4 regions of the Arthrobacter sp. lap29 genome follow, and region 4 is predicted to be linked to each of the others. Evidence: riboswitches for the same ligand, from Rfam matches in the RefSeq annotation. Region 4 holds a riboswitch; each other region holds the start of a gene.
The links. Region 4 has a riboswitch for S-adenosylmethionine ahead of RY113_RS06885 (OsmC family protein). Riboswitches for the same ligand answer to the same signal wherever they lie in the genome.

Region 1 (4,207 bases), on a different contig from region 4:
CTCCGCAATACTGGAGGGGCCGGTGGTTCCGTAACAGCCGCCCAGCATGTTGGCGCACACCACAAAGTACTTATTGGTGTCAATAACGGCGCAGGGGCCAACGAGGCCTTCCCACCAACCATCTTCCTCGGACTCGCCCCTGCTGACGTGCGTGCTTCCGGTCAATGCATGTTGGATCAGCACGGCATTGTCACCGGCGGCGTTCAATGTCCCCCAGCATTCAAAAGCCATGGTCACCGAGGGCAGCACGCCCCCGGCCTCTAGGGGAAGGGCGCCGATCTCGATCGAGCGCAACACACCTCCGCCTTGTCCCACAGCTGCACAGAAGTCCTCACCAACAGGTTGCGCCGCGGCAGCAGCGAACCCCGAGGACAACAAGCCCTTACCCACAGCCCGTCCCACGCGGATCACGCCGATTTTGCGGCGCGGAACCCGGCTTCAAGGTCAGCGATGATGTCTGCAACGTTTTCCAAACCCACCGACAAGCGCACCAGACCCGGCCGTACACCTGCGGCCAGTTGCTGCTCCGGCGTGAGCTGGGCGTGGGTGGTGGAAGCGGGGTGGATGACGAGGGAACGCACATCACCTAAGTTAGCCACCAGCGAGTGCAGCTCCAGGCCGTCAACAAAACGCTTGCCAGCCTCGAGCCCTCCCAAGATGTCAAAACCGATGATGGCACCAGTGCCGTTGGGGCCGTACTTGCGACCGCGCTCAAACCAAGGGCTGGAGGGAATGCCCGCGTAGGCCACAGCCTCCACGTTTTCATTTCCTTCCAGCCACTGTGCCACCGTGACGGCGTTGCTGACGTGCCGTTCCACGCGCAGGCTCAGCGTCTCGATGCCCTGAGCGATCAGGAAGGCGTTGAACGGGGAAATTGCTGCTCCCAGGTCACGCAGCAACTGCACACGAGCCTTGAGAATGTAAGCGAGATTGGCACCTAGTGCGCAGCCCACACCCAAGTCACGGGCATAGACCAGACCGTTGTAGCTTTCATCCGGGGTGTTGAAGCCGGGGAACTTCTCCGGGTTTGCAGCGAAATCAAACTTGCCGCCGTCAACTATTACCCCGCCAATGGCCGTACCGTGCCCGCCGAGGTATTTGGTGGCGGAGTGGATGACAATGTCCGCACCCCATTCCAGCGGGCGGATCAGGTACGGGGTGGCCAGAGTATTGTCCACAATCAGCGGCACACCGGCCTCGTGGGCAATCGCGCTGATGTTTTCCAGGTCAAGGACGTCCTGGCGCGGGTTGGAGACCGTCTCGCCGAAGAAGGCCTTGGTATTGGGCTGCACGGCGGCACGCCACTGATCCAGGTTATCGGGATCGGCAACGAAGGTGACCTCAATGCCGAGCTTCTTCAGCGTGTGGGCCAGCAGGTTGAACGTGCCACCGTACACGCTGGGGCTGGAGACAATATGGTCCCCGGACTCGGCAATGTTCAAGATGGCGAACGTGGTGGCGGCCTGCCCCGAGGCCAGCATCAGCGCACCAACGCCGCCTTCAAGGCTCGCGATGCGGTCTTCAACAACGGACGTGGTGGGATTGCCCAGGCGCGTGTAGATGGGCTCCAACTCGGTCAACGCGAAGCGGGCGGCAGCGCTCTCTGCGGACGGGAAGACGAAAGACGTGGTCTGATAAATGGGGAGGGCACGGGCGCCGGTGGTGGCGTCGGGCTCCTGACCTACGTGGATCTGACGGGTTTCAAATGACCAACCGTTGCTCATGGTTGTTTCCTTCACACTAGAGGCCTACGGCAAAGGCCCTCCACCGCGCCATGCGGGAAGGGCCTGAACGGATATGGCCCGCGCTTGCACCTCAAACCGGATGGTTCGGTGCCAGGTCTTCACCCGGGGCACCCCGCCGCGGAAGGAGGGTTGCCGGTCAGCAAGCCGGGGCTATTCGCTGACACTCATGACCTGCCTCCAGTGTGAAAGAATGCCCAAGATTTCGCAAGAATATGACGAGTTTATGACTTTGTGCGAATATCTGCGTGGAATTTGCGCAAGAGAGAGCTTTAGGGCGAATTAGTCACTGATATTGGAGAGATTTTTCTCCCTACATGGCGCCCGGCAGAGTTTTGGGCGCAAATCGGGATCATTTTCCACTGGCTTGTCCGGGCGGGCCGGTAAGCGAGTGGCTACTTTCCTAGGCCTGCCCGGCGCAGGGCTTCTGCCATGGCTGTACTGGCTGTGTTGGCTGTACTGGCTGTGTTGGTGGTATTAGCCGTATTGGTGGAGGTGCCCGTCCCTCTATCCCGGGGCTGCCCGCCTTGGCGGCCCTGCGATCCCGGATTCCCCTGCCGGCGCTGGCCGCTAGCTCCACTCTTCGGAGCCGGGCTGCCACTCTTGGCCGCCGGGTTGCCACTTTGGGGCGCACTGCGCGCAGGTGAGGGACCTCCGGGCGTGCGGGAGCCGGCGTCGGGCTTGGCGTTCCTCTCCCCGGCTTGATCATCAAGGCGCAGCGTCAAGGAGATGCGTTTGCGCTCGGGCTCAACTTCTAGAACCTTCACCCGCACCACTTGACCGGATTTAACCACGGTGTGCGGGTCCGAAACGAAGCTGTTGCTCATGGCTGAGACGTGGACCAGCCCGTCCTGGTGGACACCAATATCGACGAAGGCTCCGAAGGCGGCCACGTTCGACACGGTGCCTTCTAGAATCATGCCGGGGCGCAGATCGGTGATCTTCTCAATGCCCTCAGCAAAGGTGGCAGTCTCAAAACGGGGCCGGGGATCACGGCCAGGCTTTTGCAACTCGGAGATGATGTCAGCAACCGTGGGCAGACCAAAGTCACCGTCCACGAAGTCGGCCGGGTTCACGCCACCCACGGCCCCAACGCCTCCGGCAATATCGTGGGCCCCTGCACCCACTGCAGCGAGGATTTTACGTGCCACACCGTACGCTTCAGGGTGCACACTGGAGGCATCCAGCGGCTCCGCTCCCCCGGAGATCCGCAGGAACCCGGCACACTGCTCAAAAGCCTTGGGCCCCAACCGCGCCACCTTGAGCAGTTCGCGCCGCTTGCTGAAGGGCCCGTGCTGGTTCCTGTGAGCCACAATATTCTCGCTCAACAAGGGACCCACCCCGGCCACCCTCGCCAACAACGCAGGTGAAGCAGTATTCAGGTCCACCCCCACGGCGTTGACACAGTCTTCTACGACGGCGTCGAGGGAGCGGTCCAGCTTGGCCGGCGTCAGATCATGCTGATACTGCCCCACCCCAATGGATTTGGGTTCGATCTTGACCAGTTCAGCCAGCGGGTCCTGTAGCCGGCGAGCAATCGAGACAGCGCCGCGCAAAGACACATCCATGCCAGGCAGTTCGGCACTAGCCAAGGCGGACGCCGAATAGACGGACGCGCCAGCTTCGGAGACCACCAGCTTGGTGACCTTTCGCTCGGGATTGATCCGCTTGAGCTCAGCCACAAGTTCAGTGGCCAACCTGTCAGTTTCACGGCTCGCCGTGCCGTTGCCAATAGCAATCAACTCAACGTCATACCTTTGCGCCAGTGATACCAGGGTTGCCAGGGATTCGTTCCAGCGATTTACCGGTGCGTGCGGGTAAATGGTATCCGTTGCCGCTACTTTGCCGGTCCCGTCCACGAGCGCCACCTTGGTACCTGTGCGCAGGCCCGGATCAAGGCCCAAGGTGGAGCGGTTTCCGGCCGGGGCGGCGAGCAGAACATCGCGCAGGTTTGCAGCAAAGACCCGCACTGATTCCTCTTCTGCACTCTGGAACAAGCGCACGCGCAGGTCCACCGAGAGGCGGGTCAGGATGCGTGTGCGCCACGCCAGCTTGGCACTGGTCACGAGCCAGGAGTCGGCAGCGCGGCCGGATTCGGCAATGCCAAGTGAGTGGGCCACGGCGTTTTCATACTTGGCGCGGGCCTGCACTTGAGCGTCTGCATCGCGGGTATCACCCTCTGCCAAATCCAGTGAGAGCACACCCTCTTTTTCACCGCGCAACAGGGCCAATACCCGGTGGCTGGGCAGGGTGTGCGGCGGCTGTGCGAAGTCAAAATAGTCCTTGAACTTCTCCCCGTCGGAGCTCTTGCCCGCCTTGACGGAGGACCGCAGCCGGCCAGTTTTCCAGAGCCGTTCACGCAGCTCGCCCACCAAAACCGCGTCCTGACCAGCACGTTCAATCAGGATGGCTCGGGCGCCGGCAAGCGCGTCATCGGCTGTGTCCACACCGCGTCCGGCATCCAC
Region 2 (4,207 bases), 150 kb from region 4:
ATCGGCTGGATTATTGAAGGCATCATCGCCATGGCCGAAGCCGGCAAGGGCCCCACCCGCACCTGGGCCATCGTGTTCGGCGCCATCAGCGTGGTAGCCGGCATCACGGTGCTCGCTGTTCCCGTCTGGACCGCACAATGGCTGTTGCTGATAACAGCCATCATGCTGATCATCTTGGGTGTGGTGGGCCTGGTCCGTGCCTTCACCTTCGGCAAGTCCCTCACACGCTAGTACGACTGCGAGGGACCCAGACCGAGGCACGAGGGCAGGGAGCGGGTGGGGATAAGATCTCAGTCATGACAACTCTGGTTTTCTTGGACCCCGCCCACCCGGCCGGCCGCGTTGCAGACGCCACCGTTCCCAACATTCTGGTTACGGATCAGGGGCTCACCCGCGGTGACGGGATCTTTGAATCCATGCTCGCTATTGATGGGGAGCCACGCAAAATCCGGGCTCATTTAGATCGCCTTGCCGTCTCGGCCAGCACCATGGACCTACTCATCCCTGACGCCGGGGTGTGGCAGGCGGCAATTACGACGGCGCTCACAGCTTATGCTGCCGGGGTACCAGAGGATTCCGCAGACCACGGTGCAAGCAACGAATCTCGCCAGTGCGTGGTTCGCCTTATCGCTACCCGAGGCCCCGAGGGCGCCAACTCCCCCACAGCGTGGGTCACGGTCAGCCCGGTGTCCGCCTCGTTGGCTGCCCAGCGGGAGAAGGGCTTGGCCGTGCTCTTGTTGGAGCGTGGCTATGACAGCGATATTGCAGCCCGTGCCCCCTGGCTTTTGATGGGCGCCAAAACACTCTCCTACGCCGTGAACATGGCCGCACTTCGGCACGCACACCACCAGGGCGCGGATGACGTGATCTTCACCAGCGGTGACGGGCTCGTGTTGGAAGGGCCCACATCGTCAGTTCTTCTAGCACACGTTAGTGACGATTCCGGCGTACCGCTCAAGCGGCTCATCACCCCGCATTTGGACACCGGGATACTGCCCGGCACCACGCAGGGCGCACTGTTCGCCGCTGCGCAGGAAGCCGGGTGGGAGCTGGGTTACGGTCCACTAACACCTGCCGATCTGCTGGATGCCGACGCCGTGTGGCTCATTTCCAGCCTGCGGCTACTGGCGCCCGTGACCACCATTGACGGGAAGGAAATCGGCACGGCCGCCATCCGAGCCGAGCTTACAGCGGAACTATCGGCGCTCCTGGCTACCACGTTGTAAACACATCAGTTCGACTGACCGCTGGGCACAGGCCTAACAAGCGGGCTGAGCTTGTTGCCCAGAAGAATCAGCACCGCGCTGGCGATCAGGAAGGCTACCGCGATCCCCACACAACTGAGCAGCACGGCGCCGTAGCCCCCGTTGCCGGGGTTCAAGAAGGGATAGGCGTACCAGTCCGTGGCGGCGCCCCGAATCAGGGAATAGGCCAAATATGCCAGCGGAAACAGCACTGCAACACCCAACCGGGTCAGCGGGATGGGCCGGCGCGGCGGTTGGATCAACCAGTCCGCGACAACCGCAATGGGCATGATGTAGTGCAGCCAGGTATTGATCCAAGGCAGGAGCGCGCCGAGATCCACCTCGCGCAACAGGGCGGTGAACACGATCCCCACCAGGGCCATGCACACCACCGATACGCACCGCAGAACCTGCCAAGCCGGGCCCAGCTCCTTCCCGCGCCAGGTCAGTACTGACTCCGTGAGCAGGACGGCGGCGGCAAGAATATTGGACAGGTTCGTGAAGTAGCTGAAGAAGTTCAACACGTTGAAACCGTGGCTCAGGTGAACGCCAAATTGGATGCCCACTGCCACAAGAGTGAACGCGCCGAAGAGAAACCGTAGTGCCGCCAACAATCGCCGAGTTGTCATGGGTTTCATCATGTCATGGACGCGGCAGAGATATCAGGTCCGTCCCGCCACCCTGTGAACGGATATCTGGGTGTCGCCGTCATGTTTGTGCACACTGGCAGGTTCTTCACCGGACCCGGCACGTGGTGTGCTACTTTCAAGGTGAGTAATGAGTGCCAGCGTTAAGCCCTGACTTGCTGGCCGGCAACCCTCTTTCCGGCGGGGTGCCTCAGGTGACTACTCGGCAAACCAGCTACCTAGGCTGGCGTTTGCAAGCGTGAACTTTCCTTGTGGTGCGGGCTCAAGAGTGGACATTTTCAACCAACTCTTCGTCAACTGCCACCAGCTCCCGTTTGCAACGCGCAGCCATTTGCAATGAGGAGAGAACCATGACCGCGGACGAATCCCCCCTGGCCTACCGGCTTATCACCGGCCCTGACGACCGCTCTTTTTGCGAGCGCATTTCCACCGCCCTTGCCGACGGCTATGTGCTGCACGGCGGCCCCGCCCTCACCTACAACGGCACCAGTGTCATTTGCGCGCAGGCCGTGGCCAGCAGCGATGCCGCCGTCGCCACTGCCGTGGATGATCTCGACGCCGAACTTGAGTTTGATGGCGAGGGCATCGCATGAGCCACGCGGGAGATGTGAGCCCGGGCACAGCCTGGGAAGCTGTAGCCGCGGGGGCAACACTCGTGGATGTACGGACAGAGGGCGAATGGGCACACATTGGCGTCCCCGACACCTCAACGCTGAAATCAGAACCGGTTTTTATCCAGTGGAATCTCGCCACGGGCGCCCGCAACCCTGATTTTCTGGCAGAGCTGGCGGCGGCAGTACCCCCGGAAAAGCAGCTGATAGTGCTGTGCCGCTCCGGTGCCCGCTCTATTGCCGCCGCCGAAGCAGCCACCGCCGCCGGGTACACCGCCTACAACGTACTTGAAGGCTTTGAAGGAGAAACTGATCCCTACGGAGATCGGATTCTCAACGGCTGGAAGAACCGCAACCTCCCCTGGCGCTAAGGAAATATCATTGAGCAACTTTAATGAGCACACAGCCACTTGGGGGCAGGACACCCAGGCGGTACGCGGCGGGCTTGACCGCAGCAATTTTCAAGAAACCTCCGAAGCCCTCTTTTTGAACTCCGGATTTGTCTACGAATCGGCGGAAGCTGCCGAGCAGGCGTTCACGGGTGAGGTGGACCGCTTCGTGTATTCGCGCTACGGCAACCCGAGCGTGGCAACCTTCCAGGAACGGCTGCGGCTGCTGGAAGGAAAAGAGGCGTGCTTTGCGACGGCGTCGGGCATGTCAGCCGTATTCACCGCCTTGGGTGCCTTATTAGCAGCCGGGGACCGCGTGGTGGCAGCACGGTCCCTGTTCGGCTCCTGCTTTGTGATTCTGAATGAGCTGCTGCCGCGGTGGGGTGTGGAGACCGTATTTGTTGACGGGCCGGACCTGGATCAGTGGCGCGAGGCCTTGTCGGTGCCCACCACGGCCGTGTTCTTCGAGTCACCGTCGAACCCCATGCAGGAAATCATTGACGTGGCGGCTGTGTGCGATCTAGCTCATGCCGCTGGCGCGCAGGTGGTAGCCGACAACGTCTTCGCAACTCCCTTGTTGCAGCGTTGCGGCGATTTCGGCGCGGACATCATCGTCTACTCGGGCACCAAGCACATTGATGGCCAGGGCCGGGTGTTGGGTGGCGCAATCCTCGGCAGCAAGGAGTTCATCGAAGGGCCCGTCAAGAACCTGATGCGCCACACGGGCCCGGCGCTCTCCGCGTTCAACGCATGGGTGCTCACCAAGGGCCTGGAAACCATGAATCTGCGGGTTACACACTCGTGCAGCAATGCCCTGGCACTCGGAGAATTCCTTGAAGCCCAACCGCAGGTGGCACGCGTGCTGTACCCGCATCTGCCGTCCCACCCGCAGTATGATTTGGCCAAAAAACAAATGAAGGCCGGAGGCACGGTGCTGACATTTGAGCTGGCTCAGCCAGCGTCGGGCACTCGCAAGGATGCCGCGTTTGCGCTGCTGAACGCGCTGTCCATCATCGACATCTCCAATAACTTAGGGGATGCGAAGTCGCTGATCACGCATCCGGCCACCACCACGCACCGTGCCATGGGCCCCGAGGGGCGCGCCGCGATCGGTCTCAGCGACGGGTTCTTGCGCCTGTCGGTGGGATTGGAGGATGTGGATGATTTGAAGCTGGATCTCGCGGTGGCCCTGGCGGCCATTTAGGCTGGCCAAAACAGCAGTGGCAAGGCCGCTGGCGTTTGTACTCAGTCTTGGAAGTACTCGATCTCGGCGCCAATGGTGTTCAACCGCTCGGCCAGATCTTCGTAGCCGCGCT
Region 3 (4,207 bases), on a different contig from region 4:
CTGCGACCGTACGGAAACATATTCCCCCGCGCCCATCGATAAAGCTCCGGCGAGAAGTCCGGCAATGCCGCTAAACAGCACCACCTGACTGCCAACCCCCGTCGCCGCCATTCCCATAACGAGGGAAAGGTTGCTGACCAGCCCGTCATTAGCGCCGAAGACGGCCGCTCTGAAGGAGCCGGCGAGACTGTTGCGCCCACTTGCAGATAGGCCGCGAATGACTTCTTCGTGAATTGATTCGTCGGCCGCCATGGCCTCCGTGGCGTCGGCGTCCGTGGCGTAAGGGGACCTGGACTCCGAGCGCTGTGCCAAGGCGAGCACAAACACCGAACCAAACCGGCGCGCCAGCAAGCCTAAAAGCTGGTTGCGCAGCGAGGGACGGATAGCTGGCTCGGCGTGCTCGCCCAGTAAATCCAGCCAGTGCTGTTCATGGCGACGCTCCGCTTCAGCCAAGGCCATGAGAATGGCGTATTCGTCGCCCTCTCGGCGTTTGGCAAGGTCCCGGTAGACAGCAGCTTCGGCACGTTCATCAGCCAAATATTGCCGCCAGCGCTTAATCTGCGCTGGGGTGGGAATCCGTTCGGGCATGGTGAAGCTCCTCTAGGTCAGCCAACACTGTAGCCTGTATTCCCGCGAAATTCCGGCCGGTATCCCTAGCAAGAAGGTTTCGGGGCACCGGAATTAGCGCATAAAAATGACAAATAACAGTGCCTAGAAAGTACTTGACGTAACGGAAAGTACTTGCGTATGGTTGATACACCATTTCAAGCCAACAGCACCAGGAAAACCTCGGGAGAGACCATGACGAACAACGGCTCGCAGGCCAAGTCCACCTCTAATAGCGCCCGCTACATGGGGTTAGGCTTCGCGATGGGCATGCTGTGCATGATTGCGTTGTTCGTTGCCGGACTCATCAAGGCCAATGCCGGAATGGTGGTCATGGCGGCAAGCATGGCTGCCGTGCTCGGGGCAACATGGGGTTCCACCGTGGTGGCAATGAAGAAGAAGGCTGCCAAGGAGAATGCGGCAGCCTAATTCAGCTGCTCGGTAAAATCTGCTTGGTGGAAGCTGCTTGATATTCGGCGTCCAGGTGGGAGCCCACCTTGGCGCCGATTGCTACCCGCGGCAACTTCTACTGCGAACTCGACGCATGGTGAAAGTGGATGTTCGCTATGGGCAACGTGGGACGCCAACCGGGAGCAGAACCAACGAAGAATGGGCAAGCGGTGGAACCAGCCCCCGGCCGAGGGGACTATTCATCCGGCCGTGCTTCTGAGAAAAAGCCATGCTCCCGAACTGGATCAGTAGGCGGAAAGTCGGAAACCCACATGACGCCCGGCACGCGCGCCCGTCTGGGCAACCGTGATAACTAGGGTGCCGATCTCCGGGATCCAGCGTGCAGGCCGAACAGCCTGCGTCAGCGCCGAAACCAGCTGGGAGGGCTCCGCCGAGTAGTAGGCGCGGTGGCCTGACGGGGTCAGGAACGTGACGGCCCCCAGGTTCACATCAACTGCAGGAAGCACTGAAATTCCCTGTGGGCGGGTGACTGCCGGGGCATTTTTGGTGCGCGTTATGGTTGAAAAAGTCATGAGTGGACTCCTCGAATGCTCTTGCCAACGGAGCTTTTCCGCTGGCCGCTTCCTCATCCGAACCACCCGTGAAGCATGGGGTTGGCGTGCGACCAGTCGGAGCTTGGCGTCGCATCTCTTGAAGCTGGCTCAAGACTACTGCTTAAGCAGAACTGCGGCGGGTGGTTGCGTAATGTTACGCAACCACCCGCCGCTGCAGGCCTAAACGGCCTGGCTTGCTGCCCAGCGATCGCTGCAGGCAGCCACAATGACAATGGCGTCCTCGAGTCCGCCCCACCCCAAAACCTGTGTCTGTGTGTCCGTCTGAAAGTCCTTGTAATGGTTGAAATGGTGTTCGATTTGCTGCTTCAGACGCGAAGGAACATCATCGATGGAACGAATGGCGCCGCCGGAGTCACGGTCGTCCACCGGGACGGTGAGAATTTTGTAGTCCATGTCCTCCCCGTCGCGGAAGTTCAGCAGGCCCAAGATCCGTAAGTGAACAACTACCCCTGTTACGAGCGGCTCCCGGGTGATGCACAGAATATCGAGTTCATCGCCGTCCTCATCCAAGGTCTGTGGAATGAAACCATAGTTGACAGGCTTGGCGAAGATGCCCGGATCTACCCGGTCAAGATGGAACAGGCCAGTGGTGCGGTCCCATTCGATCTTGTGGCTGGAACCATGCGGGATGTCGATGACGCCGGTGAGAAGTCCTTGCTGATAGTCGCCGCAGCTTAGAAGCTTGTTGTAGTCAGGCATGGAAAGTTCCTCTCACCCGGATGGCCAGGAGCTTGTCCTTGCCGCAGGGCCTGCCGTCCTGGTGATGGAGGCTGCCCGCTACTTGTTGACCGTTGCTGGTAGCCGCTTCTGCGCAACCCTGTGGCGTAGAACTTCAATCAATCACAACCACCACGTTTCTGACAAGATGCGCAAAGCTGAGAAATGCCGCTCCCCACCGGAAAGCGAATGAAGCATCGTAAGCGACTCAATGGCAGCCAATGACCACATCCAATTATCTGGATCGTTTGCACCATCTCAACTGACACTGGAAAGGCGAGGGGATGGGGGGAGTAGCCTCAAAAGCGAAGGCATGAGGACCGTGCAAGCGAAATATTCTCGAAAAGGAGCCGATGATGGGTGACCTGCGGATAACAGCCGTGAAGGCCATGCAAATTCTTGATTCCAGAGGTTTTCCCAACGGTGCAGGTCCAACTGCGTGACGGCGGTGTGCGCTGGTCCGGGCGCGGAGTGAGCCAAGCCGTTGCTGCTGTCACGGGTGAAATGGCCGGGTTGCTTGGCTCCCAGGCGTGGGGCTCGCTGGCACAGCTGTATGCCGCTTTGTGCGAGCTGGACGGAACGGCAAACAGGGGCAGACTGGGAGCGAGCAGCGGCTGCCCATTCCCCACTTCAACGTGATCAACGGCGGCGAGCACGCGGCAAACGAACTGGCATTCCAAGAATTCATGATCGCCCCGTTGGTGCAAGCAGCTTTCCGGAAGCGTTGGAATGGGGCTCCGATGTCTACCACGCATTAGCGCGAGTGTTCCGTGGCAGGGGTTTGGCCACGGGCCTCGGCGATGAGGGCGGTTATGCGCCGGAGATTGCACGCCTGGAGGAGGCGCTGGACCTGATTCTGGCAGCTATCGAGGCCTCGGGACGTACTGCCGGGGAAACCGGCATCATGATCGCTCTGGACCCAGCAGCTAATTCTTTCTTCGCTGACGGGGCCTACCGTGTCAACGACCAGGTACTTACACCTGAACAGATGACCGACTATTACGGAAAGCTCCTGGATAATTACCCGATCCGCAGACTGGAAGACCCCCTGTCAGAGGACGATCGCCAATCATGGCCCGCGTTGGTCCAGAGCCTTGGGGCCCGCGTGCCGATTGTGGGTGATGATCTCTTCGTCACCCAAGCAGCCCGTGTCCGCGACGGCATTGCGGTAGGGTCCGCCACGGCGGTACTGATCAAGCCCAACCAGGTGGGCACAGTCACCGAAACCCTCGAAACAATGACGGTTGCAAAAGCCGGTGGATTCACCGCAATGGTCTCCCACCGCTCTGGGGAAACCCTCGACAGCTTCGTCGCCGACCTTACCGTGGGTTCCGGCTGCGGCCAGCTCAAGTCAGGGCCCCAGCTCGAGGTGAAAGACTCGCCAAATACAATAGATTGTTGGAAATTGCAGAAGCCAACCCGTCGTTGGCTTTTGGCCTGGCGCCCGTGCCAAGCCGTAGCTGAGTGGCTCAGACAGCGCCAGCGTGCGTGTCGTAGTAGCCGCCCGCCGTCACGAGATCTGGCTTTCGGCCTGCTGCTCCCGTGAGGGGCGCAGCAGACCGGAAGCGGCGATCGAGGCGGCCATCCAAGCAGCCGCATAAGTGAAGGCTACAGCCGGGGAAAAAAGGGCCCACAGAATGCCGGCAGTCATTGTTGCGCCCAGATCGCCAAATGATTGCACCAGGCCCAACAGGCCGTAACCATTGCCGCGGAGCCTCTCTGGTAGCGCTAGTGCAACAGCAGTGGACTCCGCTGTTTCGGCAAAGCCGATGCCCACCCCGGCCAGCAGGAACCCGGTCAGAATCAGTGCCGATGACGAGGTGCTGAAAGCGAACAGTAGGTAGGCGCCCACATACACT
Region 4 (4,207 bases):
GGGCCTGCAAAAGTGCCAACGATGCGCGGGTGCGTTCGCCGGGAGAGAGCGCACCCACCGGGCTTGTCACCTGGTCAGCTTTCAGCCCAAACTTAGCCAAAAGGGTACGCACCTCGCCCTGATTCAGTTCCGGCACGAGCGCCTCGAAGCCCTCTCCTAGCGGAGCCTGTTCTGGGAATTGGCTGCGCGCCTGGTCAATCTCCCCGATGGCAACATTCGCGCCCAGGGAGGCAACACCGTCATTCGGGGAAATGCGGCCCAGCAACAGCCGCAACAGGGTGGACTTGCCGGCGCCGTTGGGGCCGGTGATGCCTATGCGTTCTCCAGCGTTCACCTGTGCAGTCACCGGCCCCAGGGTGAAGCTGCCCTGGCGCACCACCGCAGCGTTAAGCGTAGAGACCACGGTGCTTGAGCGGGGTGCTGCGCCAATGCTGAATTGGAGGGCCCACTCCTTGCGTGGCTCCTCAACCTCGTCCAGGCGGGCGATCCGGGACTCCATCTGGCGCACCTTCTGCGCCTGCTTCTCACTGGATTCACTGGCGGCCTTGCGCCGAATCTTGTCATTGTCGGGGGCTTTTTTCATGGCGTTGCGTACACCCTGCGAGCTCCACTCGCGCTGGACTCGGGCGCGCCCCACGAGGTCCGCCTTCTTGTCCGCGAACTCGTCATAGGCTTCGCGGGCGTGGCGCTTTGCAATGGCACGTTCTTCCAAGAAGGAGTCGTAACCGCCGTCATACACGGCCACCTTGTTCTGCGCCTGGTCCAGCTCCACTACGGAGGTGATGGTGCGGGCCAGGAACTCGCGGTCATGCGAGACGAGGACCACGCCGCCGCGCAGACCCCTGACGAACTCTTCCAGCCGGGCCAGTCCCGCCAGGTCCAGATCATTGGTGGGTTCATCCAGAAGTACTATGTCGAAGCGGCTCAGCAGGAGCGCGGCCAACGCCACGCGGGCGGCCTGCCCGCCGGAGAGCCCTGTCATGGGGGTGCTGGGAGTGAGGTCCAAGCCGAGCTCGGCCAGGGTGGCCGGGATGCGTTCATCCACGTCTGCGGCACCGCAGGCGAGCCAGTGGTCCAGGGCTGCGGCGTAGCGGTCATCGTCGGCGCAGTTGCCGGAGCCTAGTGCTTCTGCGGATGATTCCATCTCCTCCGTGGCCTGGGTGCAACCGGTGCGCCGGCCAATGTAGGCGGCGATGCTTTCGCCCTCGATCCGCTCATGTTCCTGCGGCAGCCAGCCGACGAAGGCGTCTTGTGGGGCAGTGCTGACGGTGCCGCCCTGCGGGGTGGTGGCGCCCGCGAGGAGAGCCAAAAGTGTTGACTTGCCGGCACCATTGGCACCCACCACGCCTATGACGTCGCCCGGGGCCACAGTGAAGGAGAGGTTACTGAAAAGGGTGCGGTGTGCGTGGCCTCCGGAAAGGTCCTTCGCGACAAGTGTTGCGCTCATGCATCCATCTTAAGTCGCTTCCTTGCGCCGCCCGGACGTTTTTGTGCTGCCGGGGTCCCGGCGCACCCGCTCCCACCCGTCCCCGCCTTCAACCGCGCCTCCATTGTGCATCTCCCATCGGTCCGTGAGAAAAGGTCGTTTAGAACTGAGTTAAGCGACTTTTTCTCACGGACCGATTCGGGGAAGCCGCCGAAATGTTGCCGTGTGTGACGGCAAGGTTGCTTGAGGCCCTCTGTCAGGGCAATCTAGTGGACAGAATCAAGAGTTCCAGTCAGAGGCCCTGGCCGACTGGACGGCAACCCTCGCAACCATAGTGGGGTGCCCCAGGTGAGGATTCGACGCCGCCGGCAGCTGCCGCGGGCGTAAGTATGGCGCGGTGCCTGGCACTTGCGTTCCCCTGAATGGAGACATCATGACTGAGACCACTGTAACTATTGACGACGCAGCACAGCGATCGGCGCGCCTTGGCGAAGCCGGCGCAGCCTGGGCCAAGCGCATCGGAGCCAATCCGGACAATGCGAAGCTCACGTACACAGCCGCCGGCGTGGGGGTTGGCTCGGTGGCCACGCGCATCAGCGCCGGCAAACACCAATTCCTCGTCGACGAACCTGCCGCACTTGCTGGGGACGATGCCGCAGCCAGTCCCGTGGAATTCGCACTCGGTGCCGTCATCGCCTGCCAAGTTGTGGTGTACCGCCTCTACGCGGAGCAACTGGGTATCCAGCTCGATGACATCACCATCAAGGCCGAAGGTGATCTGGACGTCCGTGGCTTGTTCGGGATCGATGAGTCAATCCGTCCCGGCTTCAGCGACATCCGCCTAGCCGTAAGCATCACGGGACCTGAATCGCAGGAACGCTACGAAGAGCTCGGCCGCATTGTTGAAGCACGCTGCCCTGTCCAAGACCTGTTAAGCAACACCACGCCTGTCAGCGCAGTCGTCACGAAGGCTTAGACATCACTAAATCCTGAGCAGCGTCAACGCCGAGAACGCCGCACCGCATGTGTTCGAGGATGAAGCCTAACGATTCGACACGGTGGTGCGGCGCAGGCAAGTAGCCCACAACACTCAAGCTGTAGTTTCTTCGGCGACTGCTTGGATGCCGAGAGCCAGCCAGTTCGCACGTGTGGCCAGTGCTGCGCCGTCGGCGTCGCCCGCAGTGGCAAGTTTGATGATGTCCGCATGCGCACTGACCGAATGCTGCGCATCGTGGGAACTGAACCGTTGACGCTCCACTCTCCGCAACAGTGGCATGGCCTGGTCCAGCATGGTTGGCACCATGTCATTTCCGCACGCACCAACGAGAACGGCATGGAACTGGTCATCGGCAGCCAAGGCGGCATCGGCGTCGTTCTTCTTGATGGCGGCGGCAAAGCGCACGTTGGCAGCGGTCATGGCGGCAAGGTCCTGCTCGCTCAGCAGGGGAACTGCCAGCCGCGCCGCCAGCTCGTGCATGGCCGCGACTACCTGCTGCGCATTCACGGTGGAGGCGGCATCAAGCGGGGCGACGATGGTGGCCCGGCCCGGCTGGGCAATAATCAGCCCGGCCCGCTCAAGCCGGAGCAGAGCCTCCCGGATAGGGGTTCGACTCACGCCCAACCATGCCTCTAGCTCCGGATCCCGCAGGCGCTCGCCCGGAGCGAAGGTGCCATTGACGATGGCGTCGCGGATGGAATCGTACACGTCATTACGAAGCAGGGAGCGCTTGTGAATTCCCTGGGGCGGAGGAGTCGGCATGCAACATAGGATATATCGTCCCAGGTGGAGTTTGGCCGCAGCCCCGTCCACGAGTTGGCGCGTCTGAGCAAACATCCCGGCGGCGCGAGGATTTGGGCCAAACGTGAGGATGTCAACAGTGGTCTGGCTTTTGGTGGCAATAAGACCCGCAAACTCGACTACATTGTTCCGGACACCATTGCCCAAGGAGCTGACACGCTCGTCTCCATCAGCGGATATCAGTCGAATCACACCCGTCAGGTGGCGGCAGTGGCTGCAAGCCGGGTGTGAAAGCCCGTCTCGCGCAGGAAAACTGGGTGGACTGACCGGACCCGCTATCCAACCGGGTAGGCAATATTGAGCTTTCGCGCATCATGGGTGCCGACGTCCACCTCGATGCAGCTGGGTTCGACATTGGCATCCGTAGCAGCTGGGAACAAGCCATCAAGGACGTCGAAGATGCCAGGGCAAGCCCTATCCCATCCCGGCAGGCGCCTCCGAACATCACTTGGGCGGGCTGGGCTTTGCTAACTGGGCCTATGAAGTGGAGCAGCAGGAGAAGGAACTAGGTGTCTTCTTCGACACGATTGTGCTCTGCACCGTTACCGCCTCCACCCACGCAGGCATGATCGCTGGATTTGCGGGACAAGACAGGCCGCGGCGCGTCATCGGCATTGACGCCTCAGCCACCATTGAAAAGACTCGCGCTCAGGTGGCCCGGATCGCCCGTCACACAGCTGAGCTGATGGACTTGGACAGGAAGATCTGTGACGACGAGACCACTGTCTTGCAAGGCTGGGCCGGCAACCACTCCGGCATCCCTGTGGACTCCACGCTCGAGGCCATAAAACTCACCGGATCCCTTGAAAGCATGATCATCGACCCTGTGTATGAAGGAAAATCCATGGCTGGGTTGATTGACCTTGTCCGCAGCAAGGACATTCCTTCCAGCAGCAACGTCCTCTACGCGCATTCGGGCGGACGGCTGGCGTTGAATGCCTACAGCGGACTGTTTCGCTAAAGAACATTAGCGGACTGGGGCA

Region 1: another riboswitch for S-adenosylmethionine. It lies ahead of RY113_RS12220 (bifunctional o-acetylhomoserine/o-acetylserine sulfhydrylase); the one in region 4 lies ahead of RY113_RS06885 (OsmC family protein).
Region 2: another riboswitch for S-adenosylmethionine. It lies ahead of RY113_RS06205 (DUF1737 domain-containing protein); the one in region 4 lies ahead of RY113_RS06885 (OsmC family protein).
Region 3: another riboswitch for S-adenosylmethionine. It lies ahead of RY113_RS09135 (hypothetical protein); the one in region 4 lies ahead of RY113_RS06885 (OsmC family protein).

What each region holds. Positions count from the first base shown of each region.
Region 1 covers NZ_JAUCEK010000006.1:185,773-189,979, forward strand. The annotation lists gene RY113_RS12215 (homoserine O-acetyltransferase) at 1-315, opposite strand, end outside; gene RY113_RS12220 (bifunctional o-acetylhomoserine/o-acetylserine sulfhydrylase) at 408-1,724, opposite strand; SAM riboswitch class IV at 1,800-1,917, opposite strand; gene RY113_RS12225 (Tex family protein) at 2,138-4,207, opposite strand, start outside.
Region 2 covers NZ_JAUCEK010000003.1:142,795-147,001, reverse strand. The annotation lists gene RY113_RS06220 (DUF308 domain-containing protein) at 1-231, shown strand, start outside; gene RY113_RS06215 (aminodeoxychorismate lyase) at 297-1,226, shown strand; gene RY113_RS06210 (Pr6Pr family membrane protein) at 1,232-1,873, opposite strand; SAM riboswitch class IV at 2,018-2,136, shown strand; gene RY113_RS06205 (DUF1737 domain-containing protein) at 2,242-2,484, shown strand; gene RY113_RS06200 (rhodanese-like domain-containing protein) at 2,481-2,873, shown strand; gene RY113_RS06195 (O-succinylhomoserine sulfhydrylase) at 2,884-4,095, shown strand; gene RY113_RS06190 (UDP-N-acetylglucosamine 1-carboxyvinyltransferase) at 4,137-4,207, opposite strand, start outside.
Region 3 covers NZ_JAUCEK010000004.1:333,022-337,228, reverse strand. The annotation lists gene RY113_RS09145 (VIT1/CCC1 transporter family protein) at 1-588, opposite strand, end outside; gene RY113_RS09140 (hypothetical protein) at 748-1,035, shown strand; gene RY113_RS09135 (hypothetical protein) at 1,302-1,589, opposite strand; SAM riboswitch class IV at 1,602-1,713, opposite strand; gene RY113_RS09130 (inorganic diphosphatase) at 1,791-2,330, opposite strand; gene RY113_RS09125 (hypothetical protein) at 2,772-2,987, shown strand; partial or broken gene RY113_RS09115 (enolase C-terminal domain-like protein) at 2,912-3,894, shown strand; gene RY113_RS09110 (MFS transporter) at 3,859-4,207, opposite strand, start outside.
Region 4 covers NZ_JAUCEK010000003.1:292,062-296,268, forward strand. The annotation lists gene RY113_RS06880 (ABC-F family ATP-binding cassette domain-containing protein) at 1-1,447, opposite strand, end outside; SAM riboswitch class IV at 1,704-1,822, shown strand; gene RY113_RS06885 (OsmC family protein) at 1,860-2,402, shown strand; gene RY113_RS06890 (GntR family transcriptional regulator) at 2,517-3,185, opposite strand; partial or broken gene RY113_RS06895 (1-aminocyclopropane-1-carboxylate deaminase) at 3,198-4,185, shown strand.